4 regions of the Brevibacillus schisleri genome follow, and region 3 is predicted to be linked to each of the others. Evidence: riboswitches for the same ligand, from Rfam matches in the RefSeq annotation. Region 3 holds a riboswitch; each other region holds the start of a gene.
What was found. A riboswitch is a leader RNA that binds a small molecule or an ion and turns the genes downstream of it on or off. The one in region 3 is predicted to bind cyclic di-AMP.
Positions count from the first base shown of each region.

Region 1 (8,038 bases), 240 kb from region 3:
ACGAATATGCTCAAACACTGAATGGCTACAACGTGAAAATCCCTGTTCATATCAAGATCGACACGGGGATGGGGAGACTCGGGGAGTCTTGGGAATACACGGAAAAAATTGCGTCCATGTATCGATATAAGCATTTGCAGGTATGCGGTACCTTTACGCATTTGAGTGTGGCTGACAGTTTGGAAGCTTCCGATATTGCATACACGAAAAATCAAATCGACCGTTTCCAAAAAGTGATCGATCAGCTGAAAGAAAAGGGGATCGATCCACAGAAGCTGCACATCCAAAGCAGTTACGGCGTACTGAATTACGGGGAGCTGCAATACGATTATGCTCGGGTGGGGATCGCTCTCTACGGGATGTTGAGCAAGCAGGGAGACAAGGTAAAAACAAACGTCGACCTACGACCTGTGCTATCACTAAAAGCAAGAGTTGTGCAGGTGAAACAGGTGGAAAAAGGAGCATCCGTGGGCTACGGACGCGCCCACATAGCGCAGAAGGACATTAAGATTGCCATCGTATCCATCGGATATGCAGATGGGGTTCCGCGCATGCTGTCACAAGTGGGGGCTACCTGCTTGATTAAAGGAAAAAGACCACCGATTATTGGCTTCGTCTGCATGGATCAGCTTATTGTAGATATCACAGATATGGAAGAGGTGCAAAAAGGGGATGTTGTGACTTTTATCGGCAGAGATCAAGAAGAAGAGATTACTGCCGAGGAAATGGCCCAACAATGTAAAACCATTACGAACGAGCTGGTAAGCCGTTTGGGAGAACGGGTTAAAAGAGTCTATCATGATTGATCTTTGGACGAAAACGAGTATAGGTAGGGAGTGGTTCATTTTTTCCATGGCGAAGGGGAGACATAGCTTTCGTTTCAAAATGCTTGGGCTTCTTGGGTTTGGCATGCTTTTGGCCGGTATAGTAACCTATCTGCTCTATAAAGTGCTCCAGTTTTACTATCGGGTGGGGGTTAAGTACGAAGATCCGCTCGCCCAGGTTCGCTATTTCATCAAGGAGATGGGGGATATCAATTTCTTTTTGATTGTCTTTGCTCCCATTGCGATCTTGTTTTTCTATCTCCTGACCAAACGGTATGCTGGCTACTTTCGGGAGATTTCTACGGGCATTCATTATCTCGCGAGTGGAGACTTTACACGGCATGTCCATATTCCATCCAATGATGAGTTTGCAGAAATCGCCAAGGATATTAATACAGCAAGCGAAATGCTACAACAGGCGGTAGAAAGAGGAGATTTCGCCGAAAGCAGCAAGGATCAGCTTGTTTTGAATCTGGCGCATGACTTGCGTACACCCCTGACATCTGTTTTGGGTTATCTCGATCTCATTTTGCGAGATGAGCAGTTGCCACAAGAACAGATGCGGCATTATGTGACAATTGCTTTTACCAAGTCGCATCGATTGGAAAAGCTGATTGATGAGCTCTTCGAAATTACGAGAATGAATTACGGCATGGTTACCATCGAGCAAAAGGCCATTGATTTGAGTGAATTGCTTGTCCAGTTAAATGAGGAGATGTATCCTTCCTTTGAGAAAAATGAGCTCGTCGCGCGGTGTACGGTTGCTGCTCAATTAGTGATCGTGGGAGATGGGGAGCTGCTGGCACGCGTATTTGAGAATATCCTGACCAACGCGATACGCTACGGGGGCGATGGCCAGTTTATCGATTTGAACGCTTATCGTGAGGGCGATGAAGTGGTTGTGCAAATCATGAATTACGGCGACCAGATACCTGAGGAGGCGCTGCCGCATATTTTTGAAATGTTTTTTACAGGCGACAAAGCGCGAACGCATCAAGGAGGAGGCACAGGACTCGGCTTGTTTATTGCCAAAAATATCGTCGAGAAGCATCGGGGAACGATTTCTGTCCAAAGTGATTTGATTCATACGTGTTTTGAGGTCAGGTTGCCGTATGGATGAAATGATGGCAAAAGTAAAAAAATGGAGATGCTTCAATGTCTCCATTTTTTTATTTCATAATTCATAGAGATTTTAAAAAATGGTATAATATTCCTGTATCGAAGTGAATTAACTTTGGGGGAGTTATGAATAAATACACATGGACATTGATAGGTGCGCTAATTGTTGCTGGAATATCATCAGCTACTTGGGCTGGGGCTATTAACCAAGGGGATAAGGAAGCATTACAGGCATATAAAAATATGGAACAGGCACGTAACCAAGAGAACTACCCCTTAAGCAAATCGAGTAGGAATGTAACCCTGTCAAACTTTTCGATTCAGGGAGCTGTTTTACCAGAAGCGGATAAAATACGTAACTATAACGATACGAATATGCAAGGACTACTATCTTCAACGGATGAAAAACTTTCGTTCATTATGGAAGAGGATGAAGTAAAAGGTATCGTTATAGCAACAGATACAGAGCCAATCATGGCTGGTGGTGAAAAAACTGGTCCTGAATTGTTTGACCTTTACGAGAACATGAAAAATACACTCGGGGAAGATGCAAACATTACGTACTTTAGTTATTCAGGTGGGTTTATCTTCGTTGCAACTGATAGGGAAGGTGAGGAAAGCTTGTGGCTCGATCAACGTGCTTCTACATTTTTAGATCTCCCTTCGCACAGGCAACTCAAATCTGGAGAAGTTGTAGAAAAAATTCGAGAAGGTGCGGAATCGGTGGTTGAAGAAAAGACAAACGAACTAGAAATGGGAAGTAAATCTGAATAAAGCGTATAAAGCTAGCTGTTGGCTTTTCACGGAGATTGATAGATGTTCAAAGGCCACTCCAGACAAGGCTGGGAAAAAACAAGAAAGCCGGGTCCCCGCTAGAGGACTCGGCATTTATATCTAATTTCATTATCCGATGAATTCTTGTACCCAGTATCCATTCACAAAGCCTACACCGATTTTGGTGAAGGAAGGATTCATGATGTTTTGACGGTGTCCTTCACTGTTCATCCATTGGTTCATGACTTCCTCAGCGGTGTGTTGACCCATGGCGATGTTCTCACCCGCGGTCATAGAAGATACACCGAATTGTTTCATCATGTCAAATGGAGAGCCATACGTAGGGCTTGTATGGTCAAAGTAGTTGTTGTTGGACATATCAGTCGCTTTTGCTTGTGCAACTTTGTTCAGGGAAGCATCCAGTTCCACTGGCTTCAGACCTGCTTTTGCACGCTCTTGGTTTACCAAATCAGTTACTTGCTTCCCAACAGAGGAAGCATCCACTTGTTGGTTAGCTTGTTTTACTGGCTGTTGAGCTGGCTGCTGTTGATTCGCTGGTGCTGCGTAAGGTGCTTGCATTTGCGGTTGGACAGGTTGCATATATGGTTGATATCCGTATTGCGGACATGTGGTAGCGGCAGAAGCTGTGTTAGAAAAGCCGGAAAGAACAAATCCCAATCCCAATGTTGCGATTGCAATAGTACCAAGGCGTTTCATATTCACATCGTCTCCTTTTTTTGGCCTACGAGGTTAGTTGACGGATTCGGATTGAGGAAACAACCCTACGCACTTTGGCGATTCACCCCATGCAGATCTCTCATCTGCAAGTAAAAAAGATCCCCCGCACTTCCATTCGAGAGGAAGTTTCGGCTGTTTTGTTTGGCATGACCTAGAATAACAGAGATTCACCGGTGAAAGAAACCCGTAAAATTTGGTAGGATTAATAAGAATATCTCTTGAATGAAGCAAGCCTGCTGCTCGGCCAAGTCGTCGAATATGAGGTGGCCAATGTGTTCAAGCCCGCTGACAGTGTCGCCTCACAGCATCAGTCTCATACTTTATTTTCTCTGAACAATAGAAAATGGGCTAGGGAGCCTCATTCCCTAACCCATTTTTTCATTCATTGCACTTAAATCAAATTCTCCGGGTTCAAGCCTTCCAGCTCTGGCAACACAAAGCGCCCATCTTTTCTGATCAGCACATCGTCAAACCAGATTTCGCCGCCGCCGTATTCAGGGCGTTGGATTTGGACCAAGTCCCAGTGAACGGAGGAGCGGTTGCCGTTGTCTGCTACTGTGTAAGCATTCCCTGGCGTGAAGTGGAAGCTGCCCGCGATTTTTTCGTCAAACAGGATGTCCAGCATCGGGTGGAGGATGTGCGGGTTGAAGCCGATCGCGAATTCTCCGATATAGCGTGCGCCCTCGTCCGTGTCGAGGATGTCGTTCAATGCTTTCGTATTGGAGCTGGTCGCTTCTACGATTTTGCCTTCTTTGAAAGTGAACTGAACATCATTGAAGGTAATGCCGTTGTAGATCGATGCGGCGTTGTAGAAAATGGTTCCTTCCACGGAATCACGTACAGGAGCGGTGTATACTTCGCCATCCGGGATATTGCGTTTGCCGTCACATTTGATGGCATTGATTCCTTTAATGGAGAAGCGCAGGTCCGTTTTTGGACCGACGATGCGTACGCGATCAGTGCGCTCCATCAGCTCTTTCAACGGAGTCATGGCAGCTGACATTTTCGCGTAGTCCAGATTGCAGACGGAGAAGTAGAAGTCCTCAAAGCTCTCGAGACTCATTTTGGACAGCTGCGCCATCGACTTGTTCGGGTAGCGCAGTACAACCCAGCGTTTGTTCGGAACGCGCTCGTTCGTATGTACAGGTTGATACAGGACGCGAGCGTAAATGCCCATTTTGTCTTCTGGTACGTCAGCATACTCGTTGATGTTGTCGTAAGCGCGGATGGCGATGTAAGCGTCCATGTCCTTCATCCGGTCATATTCGTATTTTGCCATCAGAGCCATATGTTCTTCGCTCGTGCCTTGATAGAGTGCACGCATGACTTCCTGGTCTTTTAAGGTGACCAAAGGCAGAGCCCCAACTGCAAATGATTCACGTACAAGTGCACGAACGAGTTCAGGTTGGAGGCCTGTATTTTCGATCAGAACTTTTTCGCCTTTTTGCAAATTAAGCGAGTAACGGACGAGACGGCTTGCCAGTTCATTAATGCGTGGATCTGCCATGGTGGTAACCTCCGTAGTAAAATAATTTTGATTAGTGATTAATTTGTATTATTACATAACTGAGCGTAGGCTCGCCAGTGTGTTTGATGCTTCCATTACAGGTAAGCCTCGTAGATCGCGATTACATCGGATTCATTCAATTTTCGTGAGCTAGGCAGATATCCGATTCCGCGTCCGCCAATGCGAACCGCTTCCTCAGCCATTTGGGCCAGTGATTGTTTGGTTACACCGAAGTCAGACAGACGTTCGGTGATTCCCATGCGCTCATACCAACGGCGAACGGCTTCAATCGTTGCTCGTGCTGCTTCGTCCTCGTTCTCCACCGTAACACCAAAACAATGACGTCCCATACGGGCTAGTCTCTCGGGACGGTCTTGCAATATCACCTGTTCGAAATACGGAAGGGACAGGATCGCCAGTCCACGACCATGAGCCATATCGTAGATTCCGCTCAGCGGATGTTCAATTCCGTGCAAAGGCATGCCAGCACCGCGACCGCCAGCAGCGAAGGGACTGATGCCCAGCGTGCTCGCCCATAAAAGGGTGGATCTTGCTTCAGCGTTGTCTGGTTGCTGGATCGCTGTGATGGAGTGCTCGACGACGAGGCGAATGAGTGTTTCGGAAATCCCGTCCTGTACGTGGGTCCCTTCCGCGCTGATCAAATAGTTTTCAAACAGATGGGAAAAGATATCGGCGCAAGACTCCGCTGTGACGCGAGCCGGAACGGTAAAGGTGACAGACGGGTCAAGAATGGCAATCTTCGGGTAAAGTGCTGGACCGTTGATCGAAGATTTTTCATGCGTGTCCCAATTAGTTAGGACGCTGATATGGTTTACTTCCGAACCAGTAGCGGCTACTGTCGGGACGGTCATGATCGGCAGTGCTTCCTGAACGGGTACCAGTAATTGACCAGAACCGCTCGGATTTCCCCGCATGTAATCGTAAATCGGGCGTCCGGAAACGGCTGCTGCCGCAATCGCTTTGGAGGCATCCATCACGGAGCCGCCACCGATAGCCAGAATGAAGTCACACTGATGCTCACGCGCAAGCGCAGCGCCGGCATCAACTGTTGCCGTACGCGGATTCGGTTCAATTTTGTCAAAAACAAGATACGCCACTTGAGCTTCCTGCAACAGAGCCTTGGCGCGGTCCAAAAGTCCTGTACGTTTGGCAGCATTGCCGCCTGTAACGAGCAATGCTTTTTGGCCTAATGATTTTGCTTCTTGGCCCAAACGTTCCAGTTCGCCTATGCCAAAGTAAATTTTGGTAGGAAAAGACACTTCAAATGGAAACATCTGAAATTCCTTCTTTCACGTATTGGTTATACCACTGACAAGTTTATCATAAACAAACGAAAAGAGCCTGCCCGGAGGGGGAGGCTCATCTTGTTTAGGCAACGCGAAAGCGATCACTGATTTCTTGCAGCCGCTCAGATAAGGCTAGAAGCTCTGTTGCCAATTGACGTGATTTTTCAATAGAAGTGAGCTGTTCGCGCGAGGCGACCAACATTTCTTCTGTGCTGCTTTTGGTCTCTTGTGAAACGGCAACAAACGCATCGAATGCCATGTCTACGGTGTGCAAGCCTTCGGTTATGTCGGATAACCCCACGTTGGCAATATGCAGCTCTCCCGTTGTCTGATCGACAGCTTGTCGAAGCTCAAGAAAAGCAGATGCAGCCTCTGAGAGCTTTTGCAGGCTTTGCTGAAGCTGTTCGGATGCTTGTGAGGTTTCGGAGGAAATCTCATGGGTTTGCTCCTGAACAGCGTCCATCAGTCGCGTGATTTCTACTGTGGCATTTTCCGACTCGCTGGCAAGCTTGGCTACCTCGTTTGCCACGACAGCAAATCCGCGTCCGTTTTCTCCAGCACGGGCCGCTTCAATACTCGCGTTTAAAGCGAGAAGCTTGGTTTGCTTCGCCACGTTTTGGATCAGATGAACAACATGTCCAATAGATTCTGATTGTCGACGCAGTTCTGTCATGCGGGTGTCGACCTGTGCGTACGTGTGGGAGAAGCGATTGATCATCGTGTTCAAATCATCGATACGATTTTGTCCATGGTGGGTGATTGTCTGCATCTTTTTACCCGCTTCAATCACAGAGAAAATACGCGCAAACAGTCCATCCATCGATTGCTTGATGTGCTGAAAAGAGGCGCTGGCGCCATCTGTTGAGGTAGCAGTTTGTTCGACGCCTTGATTGACTGTATCGAGACGAAAAGACAGCATCGACGAACGGTCGCCTGCTTCATCGGCTGTTTGCCTGATCGCGATGCCGCCTTTGTTCAGTTCCTCAATCATAAGTTGGATTTCAGCAATAATCTCACACATTTGCTCTACCATGTGATTGAAGCTGTTAGAAATTCCACGAATCTCTGGCCCCTCGTTTTGCAAACGGGAACGATGGGTGAGATCGCCCGAGCTTACCTGTTGCATGGCCATAATCAACGTCTGAAAAGGCGCTGTTATCCCCTTCACAACCAGCAAGCACAGCAACAAAGAAAGGAACAGACTAGCGAGAATGGTCATCACGATAATTTTGGTTATCTCGTGAAGAGGACCTAGATAGGACTCCTGCAAAACGTCTATGACGTATATGTAGCTCTCCTCAGGAGAATGCGTAAAGGCCAGTGTATGTATGTGGTTATCGACAGGGACATGAATCACGCCGAATCGCTCGGCTTGCATTCGTATCGCGATATCTTGCGGGATTTCAATCGCGCCCTTTGTCACGTTTTCAATGGGATGAAAAGCTCCATTTTTGACCAGATATTGCTGGAGTATCAAGCCTTCCTGAGACAGATTGCTTTCTTGCTGTTGCAATTCGTATTGAAGGCGCTTTTGGTAGGCTTGATCGTCGCTAGCGAAAGTGAACTTTAAAAGCGAAATTTTTTCAGTGGTTTTGTCCGTCTCTGAGTCAAGGCGGGACTCCATTTGCGAAATCATCACCTGTTTTGCCTGGGTGTAAAAGGTCCAGCCAATCATGCCAGAAGAAATGAGCAGGATGAACAGAAGTGGGATCGTCAGCTTGGTACGGAGCCGCACTTGCCTGTGTAGGCGAGAAAAGGGAGTGAGTAAA
Region 1 is NZ_JBVNDM010000001.1:687,247-695,284, forward strand. Features, by position in the region: gene vanT (serine racemase VanT catalytic subunit) at 1-806, shown strand, start outside; gene ACUUHJ_RS03625 (sensor histidine kinase) at 853-1,944, shown strand; gene ACUUHJ_RS03630 (hypothetical protein) at 2,070-2,717, shown strand; gene ACUUHJ_RS03635 (CAP domain-containing protein) at 2,847-3,434, opposite strand; cyclic di-AMP (ydaO/yuaA leader) riboswitch at 3,442-3,599, opposite strand; gene ACUUHJ_RS03640 (aminopeptidase) at 3,847-4,962, opposite strand; gene ACUUHJ_RS03645 (iron-containing alcohol dehydrogenase) at 5,058-6,257, opposite strand; gene ACUUHJ_RS03650 (methyl-accepting chemotaxis protein) at 6,352-8,038, opposite strand, start outside.
Region 1: linked by a shared signal. The riboswitch ahead of ACUUHJ_RS03635 (CAP domain-containing protein) and the one ahead of ACUUHJ_RS02400 (quaternary amine ABC transporter ATP-binding protein) in region 3 are both predicted to bind cyclic di-AMP.

Region 2 (8,038 bases), 2.7 Mb from region 3:
CTTGAATGAAGCATTTACTTGGTTGCATGGGGTGGGGATGATCCTGGTGCTTGCCTCCATTTTTATCGGTACACAGCAGCCTCGTCGTATACGTTCTTCGATGGAAAGTGAATGGAAATAGCTTGATGATAAGGTCTCGGAAACCCTCGCATTTTTATTTCGTGGGTATCCGGGTCTTTTTTATAAAATCGAGTAGGAGGGAGTGACTAACTCCCGTCCTCTCACACCACCGTACGTACCGTCCGGTATACGGCGGTTCATCAAGCTTGACGAAGAACAGAATATCGTTGTACTAAACTTTTCAGCCCTTGTTGTTGCCAGTATGCAACTCCGAGGGCTTTGTGTATTTGAGGAGTCTTTGTGGAACGCCACGCACCCTTTCGGGTGTTTGCAATTTCTATTGCTTGGACGTGTGATAAACCCAGAGAACGAAGTTCTCGATATCGGGTTTTTATTCGCTTCCACTGAGACCACAAGCAAAGTCGGAGTCTACGCCGTATCCATTCTTCGATGGATTGTAGAATTTTCTTTGCATCTGCAAGGGCGAAATATCCAACCCATCCCATGAGATACTGGTTTAGCTTCCGAATCCTTTCATCCATAGAGATGCTCCATACCGGATTTGTGATGAAGCGGATTTTCTCTTTCAACTTCAGAAGTGATTTTGGATGAAGCCGAATCCTTGCTTGCTTTGCGTTAGTGAAACTGAAACCGAGGAACTTACGTTTCCAAGGTCGATCCACTGCACTTTTCTGCTCATTTACTTTTAGCTTAAGTACCTTCTCCAAGTAGTTTTGGATACTCTCTTTTACCCGTTCTCCCGCCCGCTTTGTTTTCACGTAGATGTTGCTATCGTCTGCGTATCTACAAAAGCGATGTCCTCTCTTTTCCAGCTCTTTATCCAAGTCGTCAAGCAGGATGTTCGCCAATAACGGACTAAGCGGGCCACCTTGTGGTGTGCCTTCTACTGCCGAGAGGCAGACTCCATTGATCATGATGCCTGCTTGTAAGTATGCGCGAATAAGTTTCAACAAAGCTTTGTCTTTTACTTTTCGGGCAACCCGACTCATTAAAATATCGTGATTTACCCGGTCGAAGAATTTCTCTAAGTCCATATCTACGACAAAGCGATATCCTTCGGAAATATAAGATTGTGCTTGTCTCATAGCGTCATGCGCACTGCGATTCGGTCGGAATCCGAAACTGGATTCTGAAAAGTGGGGATCGAATATGGGAGTAAGAACTTGGAGAATGGCTTGTTGGATTAAGCGATCTATCACGGTAGGAATACCTAATAACCTTACCCCTCCGTCAGTTTTCGGGATTTCGACTCTGCGGACAGGGGAAGGTTTATAGGTTCCTTTCATAATCTGTTCTTTAATGGTTAACCAGTGTTCACGGATATAATCGCGCAGTTGTTCGGTTGAAACACTGTCGATTCCCGCCGATCCTTTGTTTCTTTCCACTCTTTCGAGCGCCACTAATAGATTTTCCCGTGATAGGACTTTCTCCAACAACTCCATGACGATACCCTTTCCTTCGCACGCATCCTTCTAGTCTTGTCGGTCAATACTCAGCCCTCTCTTGTACCCTCAGGGCTTCACCCTTATTCTCCAAGAGTAGTTCCTTACGGAATTCTGCTTCACAGTTTGATCACGAAAGTGATTAGCGGATGTGTTGACTTAATGTTCAGCCCTTCCCCGTTCAAGCGTCCTATACTTGGGTACTATGGCTTCTGCTGACTTCTGCATGTTCAGCGACTCCTTACGGAGACGGTTACCAACATTTGAAGGCACTTCATGCAGACCTCCCCAGGTAAGAACGATAACTTTCATCCCATGTACCTGCCCAAGTTTACTGCTGTATTCCTTGGCTGTATAGGGCTTCGTCTTGTTCAGCAGACTCGCCCGAATACAACAGCCTCAAATTGGATTCGTGTACCTCAGGTCGGGACTTTGCCGCCGGCTTCCTCCAGATTCCACCTCACGGTAGACACCCTTGCCTTGAGCTAACGGTTGGTACAGCCAACCCCCGTTCGGGACTTACACCCTAGAGTTATCGCCCATGCTGGGCGCACGGAAAACGAAAGCGCCCTGACACGAGGTCAAGACGCTTTTGCAAGAGAGCTTGTTATTTGGTCAATGCATTTTCCAAATCTTTCACACCGCTGTAGACTAAATCGAACAAGTCCGCAATGTTTTCTTCTTCAATGCAAGAGAAGGCGATGCGCAAATCGGTTTGACCGAGAGCGATCGTACCCACGCCATACTGTTCCAGTAAGTGCTGGCGCAATGTTTCTGCTTCGACAGTCTTTAGCTTGAGGCACATGAAGTAGCCGGAGTTGAATGGATAGTACGTCCACACGTCATTGTATTTACCGCTGTCGAGCACTTCCTTGGTGCGGTTGGCGCGGCCTTTCATGATATCGAATTTCTCCTGCTTCTGTGCTTTGTACTCCGGTGCAGTGATTGCTTGCAGGATGAACGTTTGGGAAGGATGTGATCCGCTGGAAAGAGTCGCGCGGATGATTCCCATTGTCTTCTGCTCCAAAGCGCTGAGTAAGTCGCTGGACGGGGATGCATACGTAATGAAGCCAACGCGGAAGCCCCATACGTAATCCTCTTTGGTAGCCCCATCTACTTTTACAGGCAGAATGCGAGGGTGAACGTCGCACAGTCCCGCGAAGAGAGATTCGTGCATCGAATCTTCGAAGAACAAGCCGAAGTACGCGTCATCTGTCACCGCAACAATGTTGATTCCAGCCTCTGCGCCTTCTTTGAGCGCAGCGATGATTTGTTTTCCTTCCTCTGGGCCTGGTGTATAGCCTGTTGGGTTATTCGGGAAGTTGAGTACGACGATGGCTTTGCCTTTGTCTTTTTGTGCGAGAATGGAATCGCGCAAAGCAGCAGCATTAAATTTCATCTCGTCGTTATATAATGGGTAATAGACCATTTCCGCACCACGGCGGATCGAAAAAGTAAGCTCGTAGTTTTCCCAGTTTTTGTCCGGGATGATGACACTGTCGCCGCTGTCAGCGAACAAATCCGACACGATGCTCAGGCCATGCGTCAAAGCGTTTGTAACGATAGGGTTACTGAACGTATGATTAGCCAGTGAAGGCTGTTCCTCGATCATTTTTTTACGCCATGCTGCACGCAGTTCAGGCTTTCCTGCTGGGGGCGCATATTCGTAAATGTCTTTTGGCTGGTAAGCTGACAGGTTATTTTGGATGACCTTAAGGTGCATCGGTTGACCGTTTTCCAGTGCAATCCCGATGGTTGCGTTGTACTTTTTCGCTTTTGCTTTCGCTTCTGCCGATTGACTGAGAATCCCCTCTTTTGGGAAATAGATCAGTTTGGCGATATCGGACAGCATTTCATACACGTGCGGGTTTTCTCGTTGGATGGTTTCGTTCAGCGTTGATGCCAATGAATGCATGGTAGCCTCCCTTTTCATATACAAACATCTTTCTTTACCAATAAAGATAGCGTATCTACATGCATTTGTCACCCTTGCCTAACGGGATATTTCAGATTTTGCGAGGTTCTCTTTGACAGCGAGGACCTGATTTGCTACCTTGGAATCGAAAACTGAGTAATGCGGGAGGGAGAAGGAAATGGCTGAACGCATGATCGTTCGCCTGGGGGACCCTATCTTGCGTGAAACTTCAAAAAGAGTATTATCCATTACTCCGCAGGTTGAAAAGATATTGGATGATATGGCCCAAACCATTTACGCTGCGAAAGGTCGAGCAGGCTTGTCTGCGATCCAGATTGGTATTCCGAAGCGTTTGGTTGTCATGGATTGCGGCAGCGGCTTGATTGAACTAATCAATCCGGTGTTGATGGAAAAATCAGGTGAGCAGGTAGGGCAAGAAGCTTGTCTTTCGATACCAGGTGTTTTCGGAATTGTACGTCGGGCGAATTATGTCAAAGTCCAGACGCTGAACCGCCAAGGAGAAGTAGAGACAATCGAAGCTGAAGATTTCCTTGCTCGGTGTATTCAGCACGAGATGGACCATTTGGAAGGAATATTGTTTTTTGATCATACGGAAGAGCTCTACTCAGCAAAAACAGGAAAGAAACTGAATCGCAAGGATTTGCACCGGATACAGGATAAAAATAGAAAAAATGGTGGAAATAAACGGAGTATAAAACAGCAAGGAGATTGACTCATGAAACGTTGGAATATTATGGTGACAGGCTTCGGAACAGTAGGACAGCAGGTAGCCAGACTGCTGGAAGAGCGACGGGAGCGGTACTACGAGCTATATGAAGCGGATGTCAGACTCGTGGGAATCGTTCGTTCAACTTCCGGCCTCTACGATGAGAACGGAATCGATTCAGGGAAATGGGCAGACTATGCTCATACAAAACAAACATGGAACGCATCTTGGAACGCGCTGGAATTTATCAAATCAGTTCAAGCAGATGTACTCATCGAGGCAGGGCCATCTGAAAAAGAGGGTGGACCTGGTCTGACTTATATTCGGTATGCATTGGAGAATGCCATGCATGCGATCGCTATTTCAAAAGGTGCGCTTGTTGTTGATTATGCTGGTTTGGCCGCTCTTGCCAAAAAACATGGTACCGCGTTGAAAATTAGTGGAGCAACAGCGGCAGCTCTCCCGACGATCGATCTTTTGCAGTATAACTTGGCAGGCTGTGAAGTAAAACGAGTCGAAGGTATTTTTACGGGAACGACGAACTTCGTGCTCACAAAAATGATGGAAGAGGGGCTCACCTGTGCAGAAGCAGTCGAGCTCGCTCAGAAGATGGGGATTGCCGAACCGGATCCCTCTTACGATATCGATGGTTGGGATACAGCTTCGAAGCTCACGATTCTGGCAAACGCTGCTTTTGGTGGGCAAGTAAATCTAACCGATATCGCACGCGCAAGTATTCGCGAAATAACCTCGTTACAAATCGAGACGTGGAAAAAGCATATGAAGATTCCCAAGCTGATCGGAACGATTCAAAAGGAAGCGAATGGTACGGTTTCTGTAGCAGTTGAGCTGTGTGCGGTGGATATTACCCATCCGTTTGCATCCGTATCAGGTACGACAAAAGCCATCCGGGTAGAAACAGATGTCATGGGGGGTTTATTGGTCGTTGGAGGAAAATCAGATCCTGTCGCGGCAGCAGCGGCTGCTTTAAAAGACCTTGAACATATTATTAGCAGATAGGTTCATTCGCATGTGCTTCCAGTGTTCCTTAGGAATGAGTCGTTTAGAACCGCGTGCATACTAGGGATGCACCACCAAAAACGGCGAGGGGGCCATACGGATGAAACAATCGTCTGATGTCAATGCCGAGTTGCAGCAAGTATCTGCTTACCCAACCAAGCAAGAAATGAATCAAAAGGACGTTGCTTTGCTAGATGAGCAGGAAAGCTGCTGTACCCCCAAAAAACAGGCTTCTGAAACACAGCCGGATTAATGCCTACACGAAAAAGCCGGGTCTCGATTAAGAGACACCGGCTTTTCGTTTCGTGTAAAGCGTGTTACCCGATAAATTCTTGTACCCAGTAGCCATTTGTGAAGCCTACACCAATTTTTGTGAAGTCAGGGTTCATAATGTTTTGGCGGTGGCCTTCACTGTTCATCCATTGTTGCATGACTTCTTGTGGACTCTGTTGACCCATGGCGATATTCTCACCTGCAGTCGAGTATTGAATGCCATACTGCTTCATCATGTCAAATGGGGAACCGTACGTTGGGCTGTTGTGGTCAAAATAGTTGTTAGCAGACATATCTTGTGCTTTTGCCAAAGCTACTTTGGACAGTGTTGCATCCATTAGAACAGGCTTGAGACCTGCTTTTGCACGTTCTTGGTTTACCAAATCCGCGACTTGTTTCGCAAAATCACCCGTCTTAGCTTGATCCGCTTGATTTACTGGAGCGGCAGGCTCAGTGACATTATTGGTAGGTTGTGCTGGTGCTGTTTGTACTGGTGTTTGTTGTACTGGAGCTTGTTGTACGGGTGCTTGTTGGTAAGATCCTGGTTGATACGGGCATGGTTGTTGTACAGGTGTAGCTTGTCCTTGCTTAACAGGTTGCATGAGCTGTACTGCTTGTGGCTGGCCAGGAACAAAGCCTTGCTTTTGGAAAAAGTTAAAGAACTGTTGAGCATTTGGTGCTTTTTGGAATTGTCCCATATTTTGACCCACATTGAATTGGAATTGTCCGTTCTTCAATGGGCAGTTAGATGCTGCGGAAGCAGAAGAAGCAAACCCTGTCAAAGCCAAGCCCAGACCAAGAGTCATCGCGATTGTAACAGAACCAAAACGTTTCATAAAAACAAATCTCTCCTTTTTTTTGCCTACGAGGTTAGTTGTCGGATTCGGATTGAGGAAACAACCCTACGCCAGTTCGGCGATTCACCCCAATGTGGAATAGCTCATCCACAAAAAAGTCCCCCGCACTTCCTTTTCAAAGAGGAAGTCTCGGCTTATTTCGTTTGGCATGAACAACGATATCAGACAATCCCAATCGAAATAAAGGAGTAATATATGGCAAATACCTAGAATCGTTGATAAATTAGGCTCATTTCGTTTCGTTTGATTGTTCCTTCCAGGCAGTTAAGCCGCCTTCCAATGCATTTGCATGAAAACCATGCTCACGAAGGAGAGCCGCAGCTTTTTGAGCTTTGTTACCTGTTGTACATAAGGTAACGATCTGGACATTTTGCGCGAGTTTTTCGGTTTCTTCATCAAGCGGCTTGTCCTGTTCTTTCATAAGAAGATAGGGGACGTTTTGCGTCGATGCGTTTTCGTGAACGAGGCTGCCGGAAACAAATTTCTCGGCGTCGCGTACGTCCAATAAAAGTACGGGCACTTTCTTTTCAAGCATGTCGGATAATTGAATGGTTGTCAAAATATGATTTTGCAATGTAATCCCTCCCAATCCTATTGTATCAGAGTCCTGCTTCGTCCAGAATAAGGGTGAACGGTTGCTTTTATTGGACAACCATGGTAGAATGAGGTTGCTACTTGAAAAATTGATACCTAATCATTCATCGAGGTGTTTGTATGCTGATGGATAACATTTTTGAATCCCCGATTCACACTGGCGCGGTCATCGGAGCCGCAAGGATGGAAGAGAGGAAGGGCTTTCATTGTTTTAGGTTTTCAAAAGGTTTAGTTTTTAATTTTGCAGTTCCGTCCTATTACATTCGCATATTTGCTGAATAAGTAAAATTCACATATCATGAAGGCGTATCATCGCACATGATCTGGTATTTCTTCATGATATGTGAGCTTTATTTGCTTCGGTAAATATGACTAGCATATTCAAATTGAATTTTTGGAGGTTTTTTTAGATGCAAACGAACGGAACAGTAAAATGGTTTAACGCAGAAAAAGGTTTCGGTTTCATTCAAGTAGAAGGCGGAGACGATGTATTCGTACACTTCAGCGCAATCCAAGGTGACGGTTTCAAAACTTTGGACGAAGGTCAAAAAGTTCAATTCAACATCGTTCAAGGCAACCGTGGCCCACAAGCTGAGAACGTAGTAAAACTGTAAGTCTCCTTTTCAAAGAAACTGTCCTTTCGAGGGCAGTTTCTTTTTTTGTCGTGGTCGTAGAAGCAAAAAGGCGTTGGGATCGTCCCAAGCGCCTTTTCCTGCATGCGAATGGATAAAAAAAGGAACTATGGCGTCCCACCATAATTCCTCATTTTCTTCCTACAAGATAGTTAAATACAAGTTTCGATTTCGACAGTTTGGAATTGACTGTCAAGAACGGTAAGACCAACAACTTGACCGCCGCCGATAGTAGTACGGCCATAAGTGGTGAGAAGGACATTTCTGTTGTTTTCTGCTACGGTAAGGCGCACTTCATAGTGGAAAGAAGCGGGGATCAGCGCATTGAAAGCAGTTCGAGTATTCGCAGGGATAAATTGCGTGATGTCAAGCAAGGTGCTAACTGGATTCGTTTGCGTAACTGCGTTACCCCAGTTTAATACTTGCACACGTACTTCAACCGGTTCTGTGTTCAGATTTACCAGGTCGAGGTGAGCGGTGAGAGCACGGGCGAGGTT
Region 2 is NZ_JBVNDM010000001.1:3,157,012-3,165,049, forward strand. Features, by position in the region: gene ACUUHJ_RS15490 (DMT family transporter) at 1-121, shown strand, start outside; gene ltrA (group II intron reverse transcriptase/maturase) at 261-1,523, opposite strand; gene ACUUHJ_RS15500 (aminotransferase class I/II-fold pyridoxal phosphate-dependent enzyme) at 2,131-3,438, opposite strand; gene def (peptide deformylase) at 3,617-4,171, shown strand; gene ACUUHJ_RS15510 (homoserine dehydrogenase) at 4,175-5,185, shown strand; gene ACUUHJ_RS15515 (hypothetical protein) at 5,286-5,438, shown strand; gene ACUUHJ_RS15520 (CAP domain-containing protein) at 5,503-6,294, opposite strand; cyclic di-AMP (ydaO/yuaA leader) riboswitch at 6,303-6,460, opposite strand; gene ACUUHJ_RS15525 (rhodanese-like domain-containing protein) at 6,545-6,889, opposite strand; gene ACUUHJ_RS15530 (cold-shock protein) at 7,320-7,523, shown strand; gene ACUUHJ_RS15535 (hypothetical protein) at 7,694-8,038, opposite strand, start outside.
Region 2: linked by a shared signal. The riboswitch ahead of ACUUHJ_RS15520 (CAP domain-containing protein) and the one ahead of ACUUHJ_RS02400 (quaternary amine ABC transporter ATP-binding protein) in region 3 are both predicted to bind cyclic di-AMP.

Region 3 (8,038 bases):
GTAAAAGCAGATGTGCTTTTGGTAGCGGATGCACCGACCTTTGCTAGCCTGAAAAAACAGGATTTACTCATGCCGTATGCTTCGCCCGAGGCTAAGGACATTCCGGCGGAGTGGAGGGATGCAGAGGGCGCTTATACGGGAACCAAAGTGATGGCAACCGTTCTTGCAGTCAACAGCAGCAAGGTTGCCGCTCTTCCGGACAGTTGGAAGGTTCTGACCAGTCCGGAAGCCTCGAACAAAGCGACTATGCCAAGTCCACTCTACTCTGGGGCAGCAGCCTATAACGTAGGCGTACTTACTCGGCAGGCTGATTTTGGCTGGGACTACATAGCTGGACTCAAAGCAAACCAGATGACAGTCACTAAAGGAAATGGTGCTGTATTGAAAAGCGTCGCAGGCGGCGAGAAGGAATATGGGATGGTTGTGGATTACCTCGTAGCTCGGGCGAAAAAAGACGGCTCTCCAGTCGAGCTTATCTATCCAAACGAGGGTGTTCCTGTCATAACCGAACCAATCGGGATCATGAAAGCAACGAAAAATGCAGAGGCAGCAAAAGCGTTTGTCGATTATGTGCTCTCGGAAGAAGGACAGCAGCTTGCAAGCAGTCTTGGGTACACCCCGATCAGAAAAGGCATCGCTGCTCCGGAAGGGCTACGCGCTCAAGACCAGATCAAGGTGCTTTCGGCGAATACAGATGAACTTGAAGCGAACAGAGAGGCGGACAAAAAGAAATTTGGAGAGATGATGGGTGCAAAGTAACTGGCAGGCAGCAGTGTCCGAGCGCAAGATGGGGGAACGGCGAAAAATAGCCGTACCCCTGTCGTTGGAAAAGGCGGCCACATGGATCGTGCTGGTGCCGGTCGCCTTCTTTTTTATTTATCCGTTGTGGAAGTTGATCGCTCTTAGTGTGCAAACAGAAGCAGGGATCGGTCTTCGATACTTTGCGGATGTGATCACACATGAACGCACGTGGAACGCTATCGGTCACAGCGTTACGGCGGCAGGAGCTTCTACGCTCATCGCGTTAGTCATTGGCGTGTCGCTGGCTTGGTTATGCGCCTATACAGACATACGCTGGAAGTCTGCCATTCACGTACTTGCTCTGTTGCCATTGCTGATTCCCTCGTACGTGATGACCTTGGCCTGGACACAACTGGCAGGTCCGCAAGGGGTATTGAACCGGGCAGCGAGCTGGCTTTATGGTGGGCCTTTGGAGCTGTGGGACGTCTATGGATTGGACGGGATCATTGTTGTAATGGGTCTCACGCATTATCCGTTGGTCTACATGCTCACGCTATCCGTTCTGTATCGGATTCCCAAAGAACTGGAATGGGCGGCTCATTCTTCAGGGGCTACGGCTACGACTGTATTTCGTAAGGTGACACTCCCACTCGCCTTACCGGGAATTGCAGGAGGTGGGCTGCTTGCTTTTATTTCCGGACTCGATAATTTTGGTGTCCCTGCGTTTCTCGGGATCCCGGAAAATATCCCTTTATTGAGTACGTTGATTTATGAGGAGGTCATCGGATTTGGACCGAGCGCTTTTGCGCGGGCATCTGTCTTGTCTATTTTGCTTGGCGTGATAGCATTGGCGGGAACAGGAGTACAGTGGCTCTTTTTGCGTAAAAGCCGGGTGGACCAGACCAGTGCCGAGGACAAATCGATTCGCCGTCACTTGGAAAGATATCGACGGGCTGTGGAGGTTCTTGTTGGACTCTTTTTGTTGGTGACGAGTGTGCTTCCTCTCTTGTCCATGGCAGCGAACGCTTTCATCAAGGCGTATGGGTTGCCTTTTGTTCCGCAAAATCTGACGTGGAAGCATTTTGCATTTGTTCTGTTTGACCATGTTGGAACGAGAGCGGCCATCGGCAATAGCCTGATGCTGGCCTGCTTGACTGGCGTCTTGTGCGTGGTGGCTGGAACATGGTTCGCTTACTGGCGCATCCATCGGCCTTCCTTTATGGGAAAAGTAATGGAAGGAGCTGTCGCTTTGCCGTATGCTTTGCCCGGTATGGTGCTTGGTCTGGCGATGATTTTAACGTGGATCGAGCCGATTCCCAGCTGGCAGCCAGGAATATATGGAACGGTTTGGCTCATTTTGATTGCGTATGTGACTCGCTTTTTGATCTTGCAAGTAAAAAGCAGTACGGTCTCCATTATGCAGGTGGGCAAGGAAGTAGAAGAAGCAGCACGGATCAATGGTGGGCGATTTTGGACGAGGTGGTCCCGGATTTTGCTTCCGCTCTATGCACCGGGAATGGCAACAGGCTTGTTTCTGGTGTTCCTGACAGCATTTACTGAATTGACAATATCATCGCTTCTGTGGTCATCCGGTTCGGAAACGATCGGTGTCGTTATTTTTAGCTTTGAGCAGGCGGGATCAACGACTCATAGCACGGCCCTTTCTTCGTTGATCGTAGTGGCCATCCTGCTGGCTTTGACAATTGGCGGTTTATGGAAGCGATATTGGCAACGGAGGGTACAGGGATGAACAGTGCAAGAGTGAAGGGCGTTTCCAAAAAATTCGGAGATGTGACGGCGCTCCACCATCTGGATCTACAAATTGGACAAGGGGAATTCGTTGCTTTGCTCGGGCCGAGCGGTTGCGGAAAAACCACACTGCTTAGGCTATTGGCAGGTTTTGAATCGCCTACCAGCGGAGAAATCTGGATCAATCAAGAGTGCGTAGCGGACCAGGCAAGAAGAAAGCCGCCAGAGGAGCGGCGGATTGGTATGGTGTTTCAGTCATTCGCACTTTGGCCGCATTTGACTGTCTATGAGAATGTGGTGTTTCCGTTGCAACATCAAAAGCACGTGCCTGCCGCTTACAAAGATAAACCAAAGGCACGGGTGGCACAAATGCTGGAGATGGTTGGTCTCGGAGGAATGGAAGAGAGATTTCCCAATCAGCTCTCTGGTGGACAAAAGCAGCGTGTTGCTCTGGCGCGGGCCATCGTATTTAACCCTACGCTGCTTCTGATGGACGAGCCATTGAGCAGTCTCGATGCAGAGCTGCGTATGCAAATGCGCAAAGAAATCCAATTTATTCACCGCGAGCTGGGTACTTCCATCGTCTACGTCACACACGATCAGTCAGAGGCACTAGCTATGGCGGATCAGATCGTCGTAATGAAAGGCGGGAGGGTGGAACAAGCAGGTAGCCCGCATGATATATACTATTCGCCCCAATCTCCTTTTGTCGCCAAGTTTGTGGGACGGGCCAACTTCTTAAAAGGAAACTGGTCTTGCCCCAATACCTTTCTGTTGGAGAGGCAAGGAGAGCCAGCGGTACCGATTGCCGTTTCCCGAGACTTTTCTTCCTTTCATGCTCAGCAAATATTGCCGGTTCGTCCCGATCAATTGAAGCTCGCAGCGTGGCAGCAAGGAATGGAAGGCGTTGTCGGAAAGGTATCTCATGTGCAATTTCAGGGGCGAGAGCTGCTTTATTCGATCCGGGTCGGGGAGGATGACTGGGAGGTTGTCACGGACATCAGTCAGCGCTTTTCCTATGAGGAGCGTGTATGCGTAGAGGTTTGTGTGTAAAAAGGGAAAGATAGCCAAGAGATTCTTCAATTGGATGAGCATGAACCATCTAAATCAATGCGACTCATTAAGAAAGGCGCTATTCTGTTTGATTCAACGAAAACGAACGTTCACAATAACTGGAAGCGAGCGTATAATCAAAATCACAATCACGATCAAATAAGCAACAAAACACAATACGGCCTAGTTCCGATATTCTCGGAAGCGGGGGAACCAATCTTTTGGGGTTAATCCTGAGTGATCAGGAGGGATGAGGAAATGTCTTCTCTGCCATCCTACCCGTCAGCTAACCTCGTCGGCCAAAGCAGGGAAGGTCATGGATGGATAAAGTCTAGGCATATAGTGCGCAACAAGGGGATTCCTTGCGGGCGTGTGATAGGCCGATACAGGCTTTTTCTTTGGGACCTTTGTTCTGGAGAAAAAGAATGGATCGGCCTATTTTTTATGGAAATACCGACGAGCAGCTTACGCCGATACAACGTGAAGGGAATGGTGTGGATCGCTGAGAGGCAGTCGGTACGACATAAACCGCTGACAATCGAAATCAGGAAGACAGAGTACAGGGAGTCCTGAAAATGGACGCCAGGTATTACGTAAGCCTGCGGATTTTCAACACGAGTAAAAATCAAGCGTGCCTACTTGGTTTTGCTGGAGTGTCGAAACTTCGCGGGCTTTTTCCATTTACGAAAAAACGAAGGATGAGGGATATCATGTCCAAAATGAAAGTCCATCAACTTACAAAAGTGTTCGGCAAGCAGCCCGAGCTGGCCTTGAAGCTGCTGGCGGAAGGACGTACAAAAGAACAAATTTACAAGCAAACCGGCCAGTCCATCGGTGTCAATCAGGTCAGCTTTGAAGTCGAGGAAGGTGAAATCTTCGTCATTATGGGCCTGTCAGGCAGCGGCAAGTCCACCTTAATCCGACTGTGTAATCGACTGATTGACCCAACGAGCGGAAGCATCGAGATCGATGGGGAAGAGATCGTGGACATGAAGGCAGCAGCTTTGCGTGAGGTGCGGAGGAAGAAGCTCGGGATGGTTTTTCAAAATTTCGCCCTGTTTCCGCAGCGGTCGGTACGAGAAAACGTGGAGTTTGGTTTGGAGATTCAGCAAGTACCGCCAGGACTCCGGCAAGAAAAAGCACGGGAAGCACTTGCGCTCGTTGGATTAACCGAGTGGGAAAATGCGCACCCGGATCAACTGAGCGGAGGGATGCGCCAGCGGGTCGGGCTGGCGCGGGCATTGGCTAATAATCCAGATATTCTCTTGATGGACGAAGCGTTCAGTGCACTGGACCCGCTCATTCGAAAAGATATGCAGGATGAGTTGCTGGAGCTTCAGATGACGATGAAAAAGACGATCCTGTTCATTACGCATGACTTGCATGAGGCGTTGCGACTGGGCGATCGGATTGCCTTTATGAAAGACGGGCAGATCATTCAGATCGGCCGCCCTGAAGAAATCATGGCAGACCCCGCGGATGAATTCGTGCGGAAGTTCGTGGAGGATGCCGACCTGTCCAGGGTGCTCGTTGCTGAAAATGTGATGAAACGGGCAGAAGCAATCACGCCTGACAAAGGGGCCCGAGTGGCGCTGCAACTCATGATGGATAATGGTGTGTCCAGCTTGTACGTCGTGGACAAAAAGCGCACACTGCTCGGATTGATTACGGCGTATGACGTATCACTCGCGATCAGTACGGGAGATTCGCTGGAGGCAATCATGAAAACCGACCTCCCTACCGTTTCGCCTGACGCACGTCTGCACAGCTTGTTCCCGATGATGGCAGACCTGCATGTCCCGATTGCGGTAGTGGGCGAGCAGCAGCGTTTGTTGGGTGTCATCGTAAAAGGAGCGGTGCTAGGCGGGCTGGTAGGCAAAGTCAATGTACAAGAGCATCAGAGAGCAGAGGTGATGAGTGATGGACGTCGTGCCTAAGCTACCGATTGGCGGTTGGATGGAAGGGTTCGTGGAGGTGCTGGGCCAGTACAAAGGGGTATTGTTTGATCCGGTGGCTATCGTCATTTCCACGATGGTGACTTACTGTTCTACGGTTTTGGCAGAGATACCTTCGCTGATTCTCATCTTGCTGCTGGGGGCCGCTGCGTGGGTTTTTGCAGGGAGAGCGTCCATGGTCTTTACGGTTGTTGGACTTTCTCTCATCCACAACTTGGGGTACTGGGATGAAACGATGGAGACATTGGGACTCGTCCTCACTGCTACCATGATTTCGATCGTCATCGGGATTCCGGTGGGCATTCTTTGCGCGAGACACGATACGTTTCGCAATCTAGTAACGCCAGTACTGGATTTGATGCAGACGATGCCAGCGTTCGTTTATTTGATTCCCGCGATCTTTTTCTTCGGTTTGGGCGAGGTGCCGGGAGTTATTGCCTCCGTTATTTTTGCTTTGCCGCCAATCGTGCGTCTCACGAACTTAGGCATACGTCAGGTCCCAGCGGAAATGGAGGAAGCGGCGGACGCCTTTGGCGCAACTGGGTGGCAAAAGCTCGTGAAAGTACAACTGCCATATGCGAAATCGACGATCTTGGCGGGAGTCAATCAGTGCATCATGCTCGCCCTGTCGATGGTGGTCATAGCGGCTATGATCGGGGCGAAAGGCTTGGGTGCAGACGTATATCGCGCCGTATCGCAAGTGGATATAGGAAGAGGATTCGAGGCGGGGTTATCCATCGTGATCATCGCTATCGTATTGGATCGGCTTACCCAACATGCAGGAAAAAAGGAGCGAAACACATGATGAACAAAATGGTTCCAGCTATATTGGCAGTCATGATGGGAGCGACAGCTTGGCTCGCAGGCTGCTCTAATCAAAACACAAACACACAAATACCGACAGCAACGGTGGTCGGTCCGATTCCTTCTGAGACGTCGGACAACGTGCTAGGAGAAAAGCTCGACTACAAAATCATCGGAATCGATGCAGGAGCAGGCTCGATGGTAAAGACAGAGGAAGTCATGAACCTGTATGGCTTGGATAAATGGCAACTTGTCGAAGGTTCAGATGCCGCTATGACAGCAGCTTTGATCAAGGCGTACGAAGCGAAGGAACCAATTATCATAACGGGCTGGACGCCGCACTGGATGTTTAAAAAGATGGATTTGAAATACTTGGCGGACCCAAAGAACGGCTTTGGCGGAGCGGAACAAATTCATACCATCGTGCGCAAAGGGCTGAAAGAGGATCAGCCTGCTGCCTATCAATTTCTGGATAAGTTCTGGTGGGAGCCAGCCGATATGGAGTCGGTCATGGTTCAAATGATTGACGGAAAAGATCCAGAAGTGGCCGCTGCGGAATGGGTAAAAAACAATGAAGCCAAAGTAGCGAAATGGGTGGAGGGCATACAGCCTGTCCAAAAAGAGAAGCTGACTCTCGCTTATGTAGCATGGGATTCCGAGATTGCCAGCTCGCACGTCGTCGAGCATGTGCTTGAGCAGAAGCTGGGGTATGAGGTCGAATTGAGTCAGGTGCAGACTGGACCGATGTGGGCAGGTGTGGCCATTGGGGATGTAGATGGGATGGTTGCAGCGTGGCTGCCGTCTACAGATACGAGCTATTTGAAAAAATTCGGTGGGCAAATCGAGGATTTGGGTCCGAATCTCGACGGAACCAAAATCGGACTCGTGGTTCCTTCGTACATGAATATCTCGTCCATTGAGGATCTCCAATAAGGGAAGGGGAGGTGCTGCTATGAAGCATTATCTCGTAATAGGCAAGGGGGAAGCTTTCACTTCTTTTGTCCAGACACTATGCTGCGACAGTTTGCCTGCGTTTTGGGGAAGGAATCCAGGTGCCTTTTCATTGAAAGCGGGGCCTGGAGATAAGACGATTCAGCGTTTTTTGCCCATCTCATTTGACGAGTGCTACCGCGATCAGGAATCCTTGCTGATATACCAATCCGTCTACATCTTTCCCGATGAGTGGGCGGAGGGACGCGACTTCGTTACACTGTTCAAGCAGCTGGGCACCTGCCGGATTTTTGTGATGACGCAGGAGCATCGGAACGCGATGTTATACAAGGCGCTCGGGGCGAATCACGTCATCGTGAGTCAGCCCGGGTATAAAGGCTACGGCTGGTTGGCTGAACAGATGAGTGGCTAAGAGAGAAATAGAAAAGGCTCCGCCTGCAAATGAGGCGGAGCCTTGTTTTCGTGAAAATTTAGCCCAACATTTTTTCGAGGTCCTTGTCCAATACATAAACCTCGATCCGTTCACCCATCTTCGTGCTGATGTCGCTATGGCTCGATAGTACCTTACAGCTGGTCAGCTTTTCTACGATTTCTTCCGATTCTTCACTGTACATTTCACGGAGAACCTCGCGCATTTCTTTGACGATGCGGCGACCTTTATCGTGACTGGACAGATGCTTTTCTTCGACGGTGAGAACGCCCTTGAACCTTGCGATGACCATATCACCGACGATGTAGGTCTTCGCTTCCTGCGGACCTCGTCCGATCAGTTCGCGTTGAAATTT
Region 3 is NZ_JBVNDM010000001.1:445,470-453,507, forward strand. Features, by position in the region: gene ACUUHJ_RS02385 (ABC transporter substrate-binding protein) at 1-759, shown strand, start outside; gene ACUUHJ_RS02390 (ABC transporter permease) at 749-2,491, shown strand; gene ACUUHJ_RS02395 (ABC transporter ATP-binding protein) at 2,488-3,543, shown strand; cyclic di-AMP (ydaO/yuaA leader) riboswitch at 3,714-3,860, shown strand; gene ACUUHJ_RS02400 (quaternary amine ABC transporter ATP-binding protein) at 4,254-5,480, shown strand; gene ACUUHJ_RS02405 (ABC transporter permease) at 5,464-6,303, shown strand; gene ACUUHJ_RS02410 (glycine betaine ABC transporter substrate-binding protein) at 6,300-7,235, shown strand; gene ACUUHJ_RS02415 (hypothetical protein) at 7,255-7,665, shown strand; gene ACUUHJ_RS02420 (Na-translocating system protein MpsC family protein) at 7,724-8,038, opposite strand, start outside.

Region 4 (8,038 bases), 660 kb from region 3:
GATGAAAGTAACGCTTGCGATCATTACGGAGACGATGTTTGGCAAAACCGTCAAGGAAGGCGCCGATCAGATTGGACATGCCATCGATGTTGGTTTGAAATATGTAGCAAACAAGGGCTCCTCTTTTATCGACATTCCGTTGTCCGTACCTACCAAAAGCAATCGGGAGTTCCTGGAGTCGAGTGAGCTGCTGGACAAAACGATCTACTCCTTGATCGAAGCGCGTCGTAATAGCCAAGGAGAAGAGCACAAGGACTTGTTGGGGATGCTTTTGGCTGCGCGTGATGAAGATGATGGGGAGGGAATGACAGACGAGCAGGTGCGCGATGAGGTCATGACCATTTTTGTAGCTGGCCATGAGACGACTGCGAATACCATGTCGTGGATTTTCTATTTACTGGCTACTCATCCCGAGGTGGAGAAAAAGCTGCATGATGAGCTGTCGACGGTGCTGTGTGATAAGCTGCCGACAGTTGAAGATATTCCGCAGCTGAAGTATACGAATCTCATTGTACAGGAAACGCTGAGGCTCTATCCTGCGGCTTGGACGATTAACCGAGAAGTGGTAGATGAGGTTGAGATCGGTGGTCACACGTACAAGCCTGGGGAAACACTGATGATGAGCCAATATGTCATGCACCGTGACCCACGCTATTATGAGCAGGCTGAAGAATTCATTCCAGAGCGTTTTAACAGCGACCTCTTAAAAAGAAATCCAGCTTATGCTTATTTCCCGTTTGGCGGCGGGCCGCGTGTTTGTATTGGGAATAACTTTGCTTTGATGGAGGCAGCTTTGCTATTAGCGACGATTGCACAGCGATATCGATTACGACTGGCTGAACCGAACCAGGTAGTGGAGCCCGAACCATTGGTCACCTTGCGTCCTAAGAACGGACTGCCGATGCGTTTAGAAAAGAGATAGGAAAAAAATGGGAGCAAGAGGCAAAAAAAGAGGCATCTTATCACTACGGTTTCGCCGATTGTGTCAGATACCGAACTGGGGGTTATTTATCACTGAAAGCAACATGCTTACAAAAATGATTTTACAAGTAAAATATAAAGAAATAATTAACTGAGAATAAATCTATATAAAGTAAGGGTAGCTTGTGAAAGCTACCCGTGGAAGAAGGGGATGGTGAAGGAGAAACTGCTTCCCATTCCCAATTCACTGTTTACCATCAGATCTCCGCCGTGAAGCCGGACGATGCTTTTGCAAATCGTTAAGCCTAAACCTGTACCGCCACTGTTGCGATTTCGTGATTTCTCCGCCCGATAAAACTTGGTGAAAATCTTCGTCAAGTCTTCAGCGGCGATTCCTTCCCCTTTGTCGATTACAGTGAAAAGGACATGTCCTTCTCGCTGATCACAGGTAAGGTAAATGGAGCCATCTGGTTTGTTGTAGTGAATGGCGTTGTTCAACAAATTTTCCATGACACGACGAAGCTTGGTCTCATCCGCTTCGATGTGTAGTTCATTGGAGATTCGTAGCTTCCATTGAAAGGTGAGGCCTGCCTCTTTGATTCTTGGCAAATAGTCCTCAATGATTCCTCGCAAGAAGCTTTTGACATGAATGCGGTTAATGCTGAGTCGAACTTCGGAGCTTTGCGTGGTGAAGTCCTGCAGCTCGTCCAGCAGCTTTTCCAAGTCCGTCGTTTTTAGCTCGATCTTGCCCATCTGTTTCTGTATTTTGGTCATATCCGTCACGCGACCAGAGCCGATGTATGAGGCATAACCTTTTATCGTGGTGAGAGGTGTACGGAAGTCGTGGGCGATCGAAGCAATCATTTCAGCCTGTCTTTCTTCCGCTAAGCGAAGTTCATCAACCATTTCCCCGAAATATCGAAAGAGTTGTCCAAATTCATCATGCGAGCGATACGTAAATGTGACCAGTCGCTTCCCTTCCTGGATTTCTTGGGTGACGCGCGATAATTCGTTAACTGGCCGTAGTATCCAGCGAACGAACAAAGCGAGCAGAACCAATCCTACCAGACTAATGCTTCCGTAAATAAACCAAAGCATCATGGAAACTCCTGTTGTAGCCATCATGTCGTAATCATCCGTGTAGAAATAAACAACAATCTCCCCTGTACGCGGTGGCTCCTGCTGAAAATGGTACTCAGCGACCACTTTGAGGTCACTTTGCTTAGCAGAATCGCCACGGCTTGATGAGGAGGGGGAAGGCATTTTTAAATTATAGGCGCTTGATGTTTTGCTATAGATGGTGTTTCCATTGGCGTCCTTCACGAGCATGCGGTACATCACGTCGTCTGGCAACTGCTTCTCAAGCTCCATGCGTTCGATTGGGTCCTTGAAATTACTGACGAGAAGCAGTTGATTGAGCATGACCTTCTCAGCGGCTTCCTTCTCAGCCTGGTACTGATTATGCCGGTCATTTTTGAGTTGAGCGACAATAATGTCTTGAAAAACAAATTTAAACAACAAAATGTTGAGTGTGAGCAAGGCAATGAAGGAGAGAAAAATTTTATTGCGCAAGCTCATTTAAAGCTTCTCCCCGATAAATACGTAGCCTGTCCCCCATTGTGTTTTAATGAATTGACGTTCTGTTTCCAGCTTCTCACGGAGGTTTTTAATATGGACCGTCACTGTATTGAGGGAGCCATAACCATATCCCCAAACACGGTCATAAATTTGCTCTCTTGTAAAGACGATGCCCGCATTTTCTGCGAGGAAGGTGAGCAGTTGGAATTCCTTGGTAGAGAGCTCGATCTTTTGGTTACATACATATACGGAATACGTTTCTTTATGAATTTCCAAGTCCTTGAATTTCAAAACCGTAATTGGAGAAGAGGCTGTTTCTTTCTCAGGCTGCTCTTCGGTATGCTTGCGAATGCGCTCATAGCGACGAAGGTGGGCACGAATGCGAGCGAGCAGCTCTTCTGTATCAAAAGGCTTCGTGATGTAATCGTCTGCGCCGATTTCGAAACCGACTACCTTATCTACCGCTTTTCCTTTGGCACTGAGAAACAGTATAGGCAAATCCCACTCACGGCGAATTTGAGAGCAGAGCTCGTAGCCACTCATGTTGGGCATCATAATATCCAAAAGGATCAGGTTGGGACGCTCACCTTGGCTGAGCAACGAGAGAGCATCTTCTCCGCTTTCAGCAGAAGAAACGCTGAAGCCCTCGTTCTCCAAAATGTCTTCTAGCAGTTCAATAATCTCCAGATTGTCATCGACAATTAAAATGTGATCTTTCACCGGAACAACCCCCAGTTACTTCTATTAATAAGGAATACCATTCAAAGAATGGGTCTTGTCTATCATAACATGCTTTGACCTTATCAGGGGAAGAAACCCCGTAAGTTATTAAGTTGTTCTAATATGTGAGGGTACCTCTTTAGACCAGGTACTAAATTTCGTCAGAAAAAGCCAGAGACGTAGTGTCCCTGGCTTTTATTATTTTGCCGAATGACTATTTTTTAGCTGGTTTTTCCGGCAACGATGCAGCTTGCACCGCTTTTTCCTTATTCGGAGTTTCTGCTTTCGCTAGAACAGGAGCATTGAGACGCTTGGCGCCTACATAACGCTTGCTCCAGTAGTATGGATCGTTCAACTTGGTGTTGACGACTCCACGACCAGATTCCGAGTGCACGAATGTGCCGTCTCCGATGTAGATACCCACGTGAGAAATGCTGCGACCGTTCGTATTGAAGAATACGAGATCGCCTGGTTGCAAATCTTTTCTGTCTACCTCTGTACCTAATTCGTACTGGGAAGCAGAATTGTGAGGCAGGTCTACACCTAACGCATCAAATACGTAGCGCGTGAAACCGGAGCAGTCAAAGCCCTTTTTGGACGAGCCGGAAGATTTGTAAGGGGTACCGTACAAGTCACTGACAACTTCATGGAGAGTATTCTCCTCAGCAGCCTGTGCAGCGCCTGCCCCCATAGCAAGTAATCCAGCCATAAATAAAGATAAAACCATCTTGCGCAAAAGAAACTGCTCCCTTCGTGAGCCTACGAGGTTAGCTGAAGGGTTCGGTCGAAAGGACGCCCTAGGCTGCTAGGAGTAGCAACCATTCACCCCAAAAACGTGGTTCCCCCGTTTCCGCTAAGCGGAATTCGGCTATTTTTCGATGTTTTTTTACACGCACTCTTACTAAGATTCTACGCCAGTCCTTTTTTTCCTTCTTTTTATCTGTTCATTCACATATTCGTCACAAAGATACCGTCAAATGCTGTAACGTTTTCGTTCGACAGTGCAAGCCGCCCTTCGACGCGGGCTTATTCCTGCCTTGCGGGAGAGCTCGTCCGATTAAGGCAGGAAAATGTCTCCGTCCAAGGACGGAGGGAAAAACCAACCGCACGCCCGTTATGGGAAGCCTATACCGAGGGCTACAATAAGGGCATAACGTTCCACAAGCACCACATGCAAAACGAATGGAGGTAAGCGAGTAATGAGCGAACGGTCTGGCAAAGTACTACTCGGGCTGGTTCTGCTGCTAGTCGGTGGGTTGGTTCTTCTCGATCTGGTGGGGATCGATATCGGAGACTTGCTCGGGTTTATCATTCCCGGCGTGATCATGATATACGGTGCCAAAAAGATCATGGGACAAACCGGTTCACGTTTTTGGGGAATCCTGGTCTTCCTATTCGGGTTCCTGATGTTGATTGGCAAGCTTGACCTACTGTTTCACGCGCTTCTGGCCATTGGGGTGATTTATCTGGGATATCGCTTACTGCGTCCCAGCCAAGAACCTAAACAAGCGCCACCTGCTTGGGAGCGTGAATGGGCCCAAAAAGTATTAAAGGAAGATACGCTGGACACTTGGGAGAGAGATGTAAGAAGACGCCCACAGTAACGCCAATGTCGCAAGAGTCTTTTGGATGAACAATATGATGTGATATGATGAGGAGGAAAAAATAATGAGTATCTTTAAACGTTTGCGTGACCTGACAGTAGCTTCGGTAAATGATGCATTGGATTCGATGGAAGATCCGGTAGTAATGCTGAATCAATATATGCGTGACATGGAAGTAGAAATCGGACAAGTTGAAGTAGCGGTTGCCCGTCAGGTTGCACTGGAAAAGAAATTCCGTCAGCAATTGGACGAAGCCAATGCTCTGATCGAAAAACGTGATCGCCAAGTCAAGCTCGCCTTGACTGAAGGAGAAGACGAGTTGGCTCGTCGAGCACTCGCTGACAAGAAGCAGTACGAAGGCCGTGCAGCGGAATATGAAACTCTCTACCTGTCAGCATCCGAGGCAGCTACGCAAATGCGCGAGAAGCTGGCTGAGCTGAAGGAAGAGTTCTATAAAATGCGTGCGAAAAAGTTCACACTGATGGCACGTGCACAAGTAGCTCGTACCCAAAAGCAAGTCAATCAAGCAGTTGTCGGTATCGGCAATCAGTCCGCAGGCCGTGGCTTCGCTCGCATGGAAGAGAAAGTCATGCGCATGGAAGCAGAAGCGCAAATGAGCGGGCAATGGCGTCAAACGAACCGCGCTTGGGAGAACGCTTTGTCTGAACTGGAAAAGGATGATCTCGATGCAGAACTTGCCAGCATCAAAGCATCCATTAAGGAAGTGAAAACACCGGTAGCCAAACCAGTACAATCCTAATTCAACAGGAACTGGGGGATAAGGTGTAGAATAGATTGTGTCAATTCGGCAGCCTGTGTACATCAGGCTGCTTTTCCCCTAGGAGGTACGATTCTTGCAGGACTTCTTGGTCTTTTTGCGGCGGTTTATCGCTGAGCCTGGACGCGTCGGTAGTATAATCCCCAGCTCTCGTTTTTTATGTGAGCAAATGTTGAAAAGCGTCGATTGGGCTTCAACCGATGTGATCCTGGAGCTGGGACCTGGTACAGGGGCATTTACCCAAACGATCTATCAGCGCTTGCATCCCGGCACACAGTACGTGCTCGTGGAACGAGATTCCCAATTTCGCTCTATGCTTCAATCACGTTTTCCCGATCTTCCTATCAGGGAGGAAGCGACTAAACTTAGGTCTTACTTGGAGGAGCAGGACCTTGCAAGTGCAGATGTCATTATCTCAGGTCTGCCATTCGCCAATTTTCCACAAGAGCTGCGGGCAGCAATTCTGGACGAAGTTCAATCTGTACTGAAGCCAGGGGGCCTATTTATTACATTCCAATATTCGCTACAACTCCAAGCTGAGTTGCAGGATCGTTTTCCCTGGGTCAAGATCGACTTTACCCTGTTGAACATTCCGCCTGCATTCATCTATACATGTCGTAATGGACAAAGTGAAAACGATCAGCGTGGGGCGTGAGAGAGGAGACTTTTGTGAAACTGTCCCGTTTGCACAAAATGTTGGCTGGTGTCCTGATTATTTTTACGGGAATCGGTCTTTTATTAGACAGTTTGGGTATCATATCGTTCGGTCTGTTTGACTTGTGGCCGATGGTGCTTATTTATTTTGGCCTTCGTTTGTGGGGGAATAAAAATCGGATTGGCGGAGGGATTCTATTCTCTCTTGGGACCATCATCGCGACGGATATGTGGTTCGGTGTCGGAATTGATGATTTGTTCCAGATTGCAGTACCAATCGTGTTTATTTATTTCGGCTTTCAGTTGATTCGGGGCAAGAACAACAAACGAGATCAGCGTGTGAATCAACCATTGGGAGAGAGTGGGACCCCTTCTGCTGCGGAGACGATTTTAACTAGTGATGCGAGTGTCCCGAATGACGTGAACGTTTCAACAGCAGAATGCCCTTGGCAAGACAACTGGAACAAATGGAAGCATGTTGGTGGCAAAATTCCTCATCACGAAAAAATGTCTTCATCACCTGACGACATGTTGCCAAAAGATTCCCGCAGTTCTCTGATTGGGGATTATCACCTGACTTCCGGGCGTTTTGAACTGAGTTACTTGCATGTCTGGCATGGAATCGGGGATGTTGTGATTGATCTTTCTCGGGCAGTGTTGATGCGGGATGAGGCGTTTCTTGTCGTAGAGGGCTGGGTAGGCGATGTGACGATTTATGTGCCTATCGATCTTCCTGTATCGGTAACGGCAGGCTTGAGTATTGGTGACCTGGAGGTGCTAAGCCACCGACAGGGAGGTATCAATCGCAGTGTTAAGATTCGTTCTGATCAGTATGATGAAGCATTGCAAAAAGTAAACTTGCATATCTCGCTGCTTGTCGGCGATATAAAAGTCAAGTACATCTAGGAGGTACTGGCGGATGCGTCGACAGCGATTGGCAAGTATTCAGTGGCAATACGTGCGCTATGGCATGTTACTGGCCGTCAGTGCAATTACTGCCGCGTTTATTTGTTTCTTTTGGCTATATTTTTTATGGAAAGACCACCCCGGGATTCATCGGTGGTACAACGAAATAATTAGCGACCGCAACCTCGTGAAGTGGCTGGCAGAATATATAGGCATCAATCTGCCTATCGATCCAGAGGGCTTGATTCAGCTTGCTGCTTTTGTTGTTTCTTTGCCGGCAGGTGTCTTAGTGGCATTGATCATTTCCTATATTATCGGCAATTTGTTGAAAAAAAGACTGAGTGTACTGTGGGAAGCTGCCATGAAGCTTGGACGCGGGATGTTGTCATATCGGGTTCCCGAATTGGGCGTCGATGAAGTCGGCGAATTAGGATGGCAGATCAATCGCTTGGCTTCGCAATGGGAAGAGCAAGTAGCATCTTTGCAGCGTTTGTCGAACCACAATGCGGCTCTCGCAGAGCAATTGAAGCATGCAGCAGTAACGGAGGAGCGACAGAGATTGGCGAGAGAACTGCATGACGCAGTCAGCCAGCAGTTGTTCGCTATCGCCATGACGACTGCGGCGATGAAGCGGCTTGTAGAAAAAAATCCTCAGCGTGCAGCCCAACAGATCGAATTGGTCGAAGAGATGGCAGCAGCTGCACAAGCGGAGATGAGGGCATTGCTCTTGCACCTTCGCCCGGCTACGTTACAAAACAAGTCATTGAAGGAAGCTATTCTGGAACTTTTAGATGAGCTGACGCGTAAAAATACCATGCAGCTGACTTGGGAGATCGAAGACGTCGAAGGCTTGCCGAGTGGAATTGAGGATCATTTG
Region 4 is NZ_JBVNDM010000001.1:1,109,580-1,117,617, forward strand. Features, by position in the region: gene ACUUHJ_RS05610 (cytochrome P450) at 1-922, shown strand, start outside; gene ACUUHJ_RS05615 (sensor histidine kinase) at 1,114-2,499, opposite strand; gene ACUUHJ_RS05620 (response regulator transcription factor) at 2,500-3,219, opposite strand; gene ACUUHJ_RS05625 (C40 family peptidase) at 3,434-3,955, opposite strand; cyclic di-AMP (ydaO/yuaA leader) riboswitch at 3,960-4,099, opposite strand; gene ACUUHJ_RS05630 (LiaF transmembrane domain-containing protein) at 4,419-4,823, shown strand; gene ACUUHJ_RS05635 (PspA/IM30 family protein) at 4,888-5,583, shown strand; gene ACUUHJ_RS05640 (class I SAM-dependent methyltransferase) at 5,678-6,256, shown strand; gene liaF (cell wall-active antibiotics response protein LiaF) at 6,271-7,161, shown strand; gene ACUUHJ_RS05650 (sensor histidine kinase) at 7,175-8,038, shown strand, end outside.
Region 4: linked by a shared signal. The riboswitch ahead of ACUUHJ_RS05625 (C40 family peptidase) and the one ahead of ACUUHJ_RS02400 (quaternary amine ABC transporter ATP-binding protein) in region 3 are both predicted to bind cyclic di-AMP.